One region of the Enterobacter oligotrophicus genome, then DNA from elsewhere that is predicted to be linked to it. Evidence: predicted binding sites of a transcription regulator. Region 1 holds the regulator's gene; each other region holds the start of a gene.
The links. The regulator CRP, encoded in region 1, controls carbon source genes, mostly activating them, when cyclic AMP is high. The targets are predictions, from matches to a motif close to ATGTGANNNNNNTCACAT.
Positions count from the first base shown of each region.

Region 1 (2,265 bases):
TTCGCAGTAATCTGCAAGCTGCACATAGAGCAGGCTCAGGGATTCGCGCAGCGGTTGTTCGCGCCACAGCCAGAACCAGAACCAGTTAAACAGCCCGTACCACAGCGTGCCGAGGGCGTAGATCAGCAGCGGTTCCCACACCGGCATATTGCCCGCAAGGCTCAGAGTGAAGATGGCGGCAATCAGCGAAGCGGGGAGTAACCGGGCATGCAGCGAGCTGATTTCGGCGGTCACGCCGAGCGTCATCGCCAGCACGGTCAAAATCAACGGCAGCGGAATATCGCGGGCAAGCAGGAGCTGTACGGCGAGGCTACAGCCTGCGAACAGGCAGCCACCAATAATCAGACGTTTGAAAAAACGCTTATGCGGCGTATCCAGACCGGCAATGTTGCAGCAGGCGGGAACGAGAGAAAACAGCAGACCCTGCTGGAGATGTCCGAGGATCAGACCCACAGCCACGGGAAGACACAACACCAGCGTTTGTCGCAGTGCGTAGTTAACTTCCGGGTGATAAATCAGCCTGCGCCACATGGGAATAGAGACAAAAACGGCGTGCCACCTTGCGATGGCACGCCGTTTGGCCGGAATTAACGGGTTCCGTAAACCACGATAGTTTTACCGTGGGCAGAGATCAGGTTCTGGTCTTCCAGCATTTTCAGGATACGGCCCACTGTTTCGCGGGAGCAACCGACGATCTGACCAATTTCCTGACGGGTAATTTTAATTTGCATGCCGTCAGGGTGGGTCATGGCGTCTGGCTGTTTCGCCAGGTTCAGCAGCGTCTGCGCGATACGGCCGGTAACGTCCAGGAAGGCGAGGTTACCCACTTTCTCAGACGTGACCTGCAGACGGCGAGCCATCTGGGAAGAAAGACGCATCAGGATGTCCGGGTTAACCTGGATCAACTGACGGAATTTCTTGTAGGAAATTTCAGCCACTTCACATGCTGTTTTTGCACGAACCCAGGCGCTACGTTCCTGGCCCTCTTCAAACAGGCCCAGTTCACCGATGAAATCGCCCTGGTTCAGATAAGAAAGGATCATCTCTTTCCCTTCTTCATCTTTGATCAGCACTGCCACCGAGCCTTTAACGATGTAATACAACGTTTCGGCTTTTTCACCCTGGTGAATCAGAGTGCTTTTCGATGGGTACTTATGAATGTGGCAATGAGACAAGAACCATTCGAGAGTCGGGTCTGTTTGCGGTTTGCCAAGCACCATGCGCTGTTATCCTCTGTTATAAGCTGTCACCAGAGTCATAAGATGCATCCGGACTCTGGGGTTGCAATCGAATTCTTACCCATACCCTGGGAAGTCGGCTGTCGTAACGTTTCGCAGCCAGTAAAGTTTGATGTCCTCTGCATACATGTGTAACGTCAATGTATTACTGTAGCATCCAGAGTGTTTTAGCATAGCTTTAGCCGCGTGTCTCCTGGTGTCTCGCTTCAGCATGATGCAGGTCGCCTTCCGTTGCGAGAAATGTAACGCGCGCGTAATCTGTCACCAAAAATGCAACGTTGGAGTTAATGAATATGCAAGCGCGTGTAAAGTGGGTTGAAGGGTTAACGTTCCTGGGCGAGTCCGCTTCAGGACACCAGATTTTGATGGACGGGAACTCCGGCGACAAAGCCCCAAGCCCGATGGAGATGGTGCTGATGGCGGCGGGCGGATGCAGCGCAATCGACGTGGTGTCGATTCTGCAAAAAGGCCGCCACAATGTGACCGATTGCGAAGTCAAACTCACGTCTGAACGCCGCGAAGAGGCACCGCGCCTGTTTACGCACATTAATCTGCACTTTATTGTTACCGGCAAGGAGCTGAAAGATGCGGCGGTATCACGCGCGGTGGATCTTTCTGCGGAGAAATACTGCTCTGTGGCGTTAATGCTGGAGAAAGCGGTAAAAATCACCCATTCGTATGAAGTGATCGAGGCTTAAAACAAAGCCCGGTGGCGCTGCGCTTACCGGGCCTACAACTGCACGAACGTAGGCCGGATAAGCGAAACGCCATCCGGTAACAGGCGTCACGCGATCTGCTTTCCTTCCATCAACCGCTGCACCAGCGGTGTCATAATTAACTCCATCGCCAGCCCCATTTTCCCGCCCGGCACCACCAATGTATTCATGTGAGAAATAAACGAGCCCTGCAGCATCGCCAGCAGCCAGGGGTAATCGATATCTTCGAGATTGCGGAAATGGATCACCACAAAGCTCTCATCCAGCGACGGGATACTTTTGGCGGCGAACGGGTTAGAGGTGTCCACCGT
Region 1 is NZ_AP019007.1:2,054,901-2,057,165, reverse strand. Features, by position in the region: gene EoCCA6_RS10005 (YccS/YhfK family putative transporter) at 1-531, opposite strand, end outside; gene crp (cAMP-activated global transcriptional regulator CRP) at 588-1,220, opposite strand; gene EoCCA6_RS09995 (OsmC family protein) at 1,532-1,936, shown strand; gene EoCCA6_RS09990 (phosphoribulokinase) at 2,023-2,265, opposite strand, start outside.

Region 2 (2,265 bases), 970 kb from region 1:
AAATCGCCGGACAGTAAGACGTGAAAAGCGTTATTAATAATAAAAAAGGAAGTGAGCAATGCGTAAACACCTGTTAGCGATCGTCGCAGCGTCAACGCTGGTTCTTGGTTCTTCTGCGTTTGCTGCCGATCTTGAAGACAACATGGATATCCTCAGTGAAAACCTGAAGGTCGTTCAGAAAACCGACAATGCGACGGAAATGAAAGACGCACTGACGAAGATGCGTGAAGCGGCGCTGGACGCGCAAAAAGCCACACCACCGAAGCTGGAAAACCAGGCACCTGATAGCGCCGGGATGAAAGATTTCCGCCACGGTTTTGACGTGCTGGTCGGCCAGATCGACGGTGCGCTGAAGCTGGCGAATGAAGGCAAAGTGAAGGAAGCCCAGACGGCAGCCGACCTGATAGTGGCAACACGCAACACGTATCACAAAAAGTACCGCTAATTGGGTGCCTGAGCTGTACGTCTTTTTTCCGTGTGCGGAGGCGCACTAAGCGCCCCCGCATGCTTGCTCCCTACTTTCCGGAGCGACAATCCATCCGCGCTGTCACTTCAAGCGAGCCGTTTCGAAAACGGATCTCGCACAGTGTTTTCCTCGTCACCAGTGTTAAGATGATTATTGTCAAAGAAATAATCATCAAAACCCCGATACTTGGGTTTCTGCGTTTCATGGATGCCTCCTTGCTTTAAGCGGGCGAGGTAGCAAACTCCACGGTCCGACGTGTCGTTTCGAGCCCCCGCCCTGATTTTTTATCAGGCGGGGCTTTCCACTTTCCGTCCCATGCATGAGACGGTCAGTCTCAAGCACCCGTCGCCACTCTAGCGAATCCCCATAAGAAAACCTTATCCACATCACATTTCTACGAGCCTGCTCGAAATCTTTTTCGCTGTGATTGACCCTTATTTGCCGCTGAATAGCGTGATATTCATCACGTAAATATGGCCATTTATCCATATTCACCGTATTTATGTGGCACAGATCACTGCTGCTGCTCGCCTTTCCACTTTGAAGTGGAAAACAACTCGCTACAAACCCTCCACCGTGAACGTTAGTTTTATCCCAGAGCCATTAATGGGGTAAGACCAGTGATTAACGGAGCGGTAATGAACGACGTTGGGGAACAGGCGGTGCAAACAGAACAGCTCGCGAACACCATGCTGCAGCAGGTCTATGCCCTGCTGGCCCGGCACAACATCATCCCCAATGCAGTACAGGAACAGATGCTGACCTCCCACGTCCGCGCGATGGCGCACCGGTCCGTGACCGGCGAGCCGCTGCCGGAGGTTGAAGCGGAGCTGTTCGATGAAATTTCACCTGATTCAATGCGGCTTGCCCGTGAAGTGGTCGCGCAGTTTGGCAACCTTCCTGATGAAGAAGCCTGGCTGCTCTCCGTTCACTTCGAAGTCGCGAAAGACAACCTTTAAGGAGCAACACATGGAACAGATTACAGTCGTGATTGGCGATCGCCTGGGTAAAGGTCAGAAAGTGGCTGCGGGTGTGGAAAAAGCAGGTGGACGCGCGGTTGTCGTGCCGGGTATGGCAGCAGATATGAAACTGGGCGACGTAATGAAAGCGGAAAACGCCACTTTCGGTATCTCTTTCTGCGGCAGCGGCGGCGCGGGGGCTATTACCGCGCAAACCAAATATGGCTACAAAGCGAAATACGGTATGCGTTCAGTGGATGAAGGCGTCACCGCCATCAACGAAGGCTGCAACGTGCTGGGCTTTGGCTTTATGGATAAAGAAGAGCTGGGCGAGCGTCTGGTACAGGCGTGGCAGAAGAAGCACGGCGCGTAAGTATGAAAGAACAGTTCACAACCACGGTGAGAGTGAAGGGGAAGGGCGACGCCAAAGCGCGCGCCTTTGCTGATGCACTCAACCACGTTCAGGCCGCGGTGATGAAAGCCTCACCGCATATCTTACTGCGTATTGAGCCACAGGATGTGCAGGTTGTTCAGGCGCAAGAAGCGGTGCGTAAAGAAGCATTTCTGTTCTTCTTTCTGCGCCGGGAAAGACGCACCTACAGCGTGGAGCTGGATGTGACCGTCAACGTGACTGCTATCAATCTCGACCAGGTGGATTTCGTCACGCAACGCTGATTATTCATAAAAGGGCAGACTGATGTTCTTAATTATTTTAATAAAATCGCTCATCATTGGCGGCCTGGTTGGCGTCGGTGTAGGAGCCGGGGCTGCACGCATGTTTCATGCGCCTACCACTCAGGGTATGGGCGCGTTTCGCACATTGGGGGAACTGAACTCCTG
Region 2 is NZ_AP019007.1:3,027,889-3,030,153, forward strand. Features, by position in the region: gene pmbA (metalloprotease PmbA) at 1-17, shown strand, start outside; gene cybC (cytochrome b562) at 59-445, shown strand; gene EoCCA6_RS14555 (Hok/Gef family protein) at 516-671, opposite strand; gene EoCCA6_RS14560 (glycine dehydrogenase) at 1,087-1,425, shown strand; gene EoCCA6_RS14565 (SFCGS family glycine-rich protein) at 1,436-1,798, shown strand; gene EoCCA6_RS14570 (DUF4312 family protein) at 1,801-2,100, shown strand; gene EoCCA6_RS14575 (DUF4311 domain-containing protein) at 2,123-2,265, shown strand, end outside.
Region 2: the regulator CRP is predicted to act here: its motif matches at 969-986, upstream of EoCCA6_RS14560 (glycine dehydrogenase).

Region 3 (2,265 bases), 2.2 Mb from region 1:
AAGGCGACCGAAGTCGCCTTTTTGGATCAGATTCTCATCTCAACTTATTTAGAGATGTGAGCGATCAGGTCCAGTACTTTGTTAGAGTAACCGGTTTCGTTGTCGTACCAGGATACCAGTTTAACGAAGTTGTCGTTCAGTGCGATACCTGCTTTAGCATCGAACACGGAAGTGCACACTTCGCCGTTGAAATCGGTAGATACAACGTCGTCTTCGGTGTAACCCAGAACGCCTTTCATTGGGCCTTCGGAAGCAGCTTTGATCGCTTTCTTAATTTCTTCATAAGAAGCAGCTTTTTCCAGACGAACGGTCAGGTCAACAACGGATACGTTAGGGGTTGGAACGCGGAACGCCATACCCGTCAGTTTGCCATTCAGTTCTGGCAGCACTTTACCTACTGCTTTAGCAGCACCGGTAGAGGATGGGATGATGTTCTGAGCCGCGCCACGGCCGCCACGCCAGTCTTTGTGAGACGGGCCGTCAACGGTTTTCTGAGTCGCAGTGGTCGCGTGAACAGTTGTCATCAGACCTTCGATGATGCCGAAGTTGTCGTTGATAACTTTAGCCAGCGGTGCCAGGCAGTTGGTGGTGCAGGATGCGTTAGAAACGATGTCCTGGCCAGCGTAAGTTTCGAAGTTAGCACCACGAACGAACATTGGGGTGTTGTCTTTGGAAGGACCAGTCAGAACAACTTTTTTCGCACCCGCAGTGATGTGTTTACGCGCGGTTTCGTCGGTCAGGAAGATACCGGTTGCTTCAGCAACAACGTCAACACCGATTTCGTTCCATTTCAGGTTAGCTGGGTCTTTCTCAGCAGTAACGCGGATGGTTTTGCCGTTAACAACCAGGTGGCCGTCTTTCACTTCAACGGTGCCGTCGAAACGACCGTGAGTTGAGTCGTACTTCAGCATGTACGCCATGTATTCAGCGTCCAGGAGATCGTTGATACCAACGATTTCGATGTCAGAACGTTTCTGAGCAGCACGGAAAACAATACGGCCGATACGGCCAAAACCGTTGATACCTACTTTGATAGTCATATATTCCACCAGCTATTTGTTAGTGAATAAAAGGTTGCCTGTAAAATTACAAAAACCTTACGCAGCGTCAAGCGGAATCGTGTCAATCATTGCGACAAATCAATCCTGTGACTAACGTTTGTGCGACTGACTCGCCTCACTTTCCCTTTGAGCTAGCAACCACATGGGGGCTGCGCCCGGAATTTTAAAGGCCTTGCAGGATAAAAATGTGAAACCGATCACAATTGCCTGTCCGCCTTTTCGCGACAAATAAGTTTAGAACAAAAGTGCACGCGCAGGTGTTAATGTTTTGTTAGAATCTGGGTTAAAAGATGTCTGTTTCTACAGCGAGATGTAAGCATATGTCGAACCAACGTAACCCTGATGATTTGAAAAAAAACCTCACAGAAATGCAGTTTTACGTGACGCAGAATCACGGTACTGAACCACCTTTTACCGGGCGTCTGCTGCACAACAAGCGGGACGGTGTCTACCACTGCCTGGTGTGCGATGCGCCGCTGTTTAGCTCGCAAACAAAATACGACTCTGGCTGTGGCTGGCCGAGCTTTTATGAGCCGGTCAGCGATGACGCGATCCGCTATCTGACCGACGCGTCGCACGGTATGGTGCGCACCGAAATTCGCTGCGGAAAGTGTGACGCACACCTCGGTCACGTCTTCCCGGATGGTCCACAGCCAACAGGCGAACGTTTCTGCGTCAATTCAGCATCGATGAGCTTCACCGATGATGAAAACGGCGACCAGACCAAAGGCTGAAAAAACGATTCAGCAAATTATTCCTTTGAAAGGGAGAGATCATGAATATTGATGACATGATTACGGGTATGACACCGGAAATATATCAGCGTCTGGTTACTGCCGTTGAACTGGGAAAATGGCCGGATGGTGTGGCGCTCACGGCGGAGCAGAAAGAGAACAGCCTGCAGCTGGTGATGTTATGGCAGGCGCGCAACAATACTGACGCACAGCACATGACGATCGACACCCAGGGTCAGATGGTGATGAAGAGCAAGCGCGAGCTGAAAGAAGATTTTGGTATTACGCCGAAGCCGATTGCGACCATGAAAATGCAATAACCGCGCGGGTTGATGCCCCCTCCCACGGGAGAGGGCTTGATTGCCTCACTACTTGTGCGGGATCTCAAGTGACTCCGCCAGTTGCTTCGCTAGCAGGTTTTCGTCATCTGCGCCATATTCCCAGAACATCGCCCCGGCAAGGCCTTTCTC
Region 3 is NZ_AP019007.1:4,331,559-4,333,823, forward strand. Features, by position in the region: gene gapA (glyceraldehyde-3-phosphate dehydrogenase) at 45-1,040, opposite strand; gene msrB (peptide-methionine (R)-S-oxide reductase MsrB) at 1,382-1,795, shown strand; gene EoCCA6_RS20780 (YeaC family protein) at 1,837-2,115, shown strand; gene chiD (chitinase ChiD) at 2,164-2,265, opposite strand, start outside.
Region 3: the regulator CRP is predicted to act here: its motif matches at 1,247-1,264, upstream of msrB (peptide-methionine (R)-S-oxide reductase MsrB).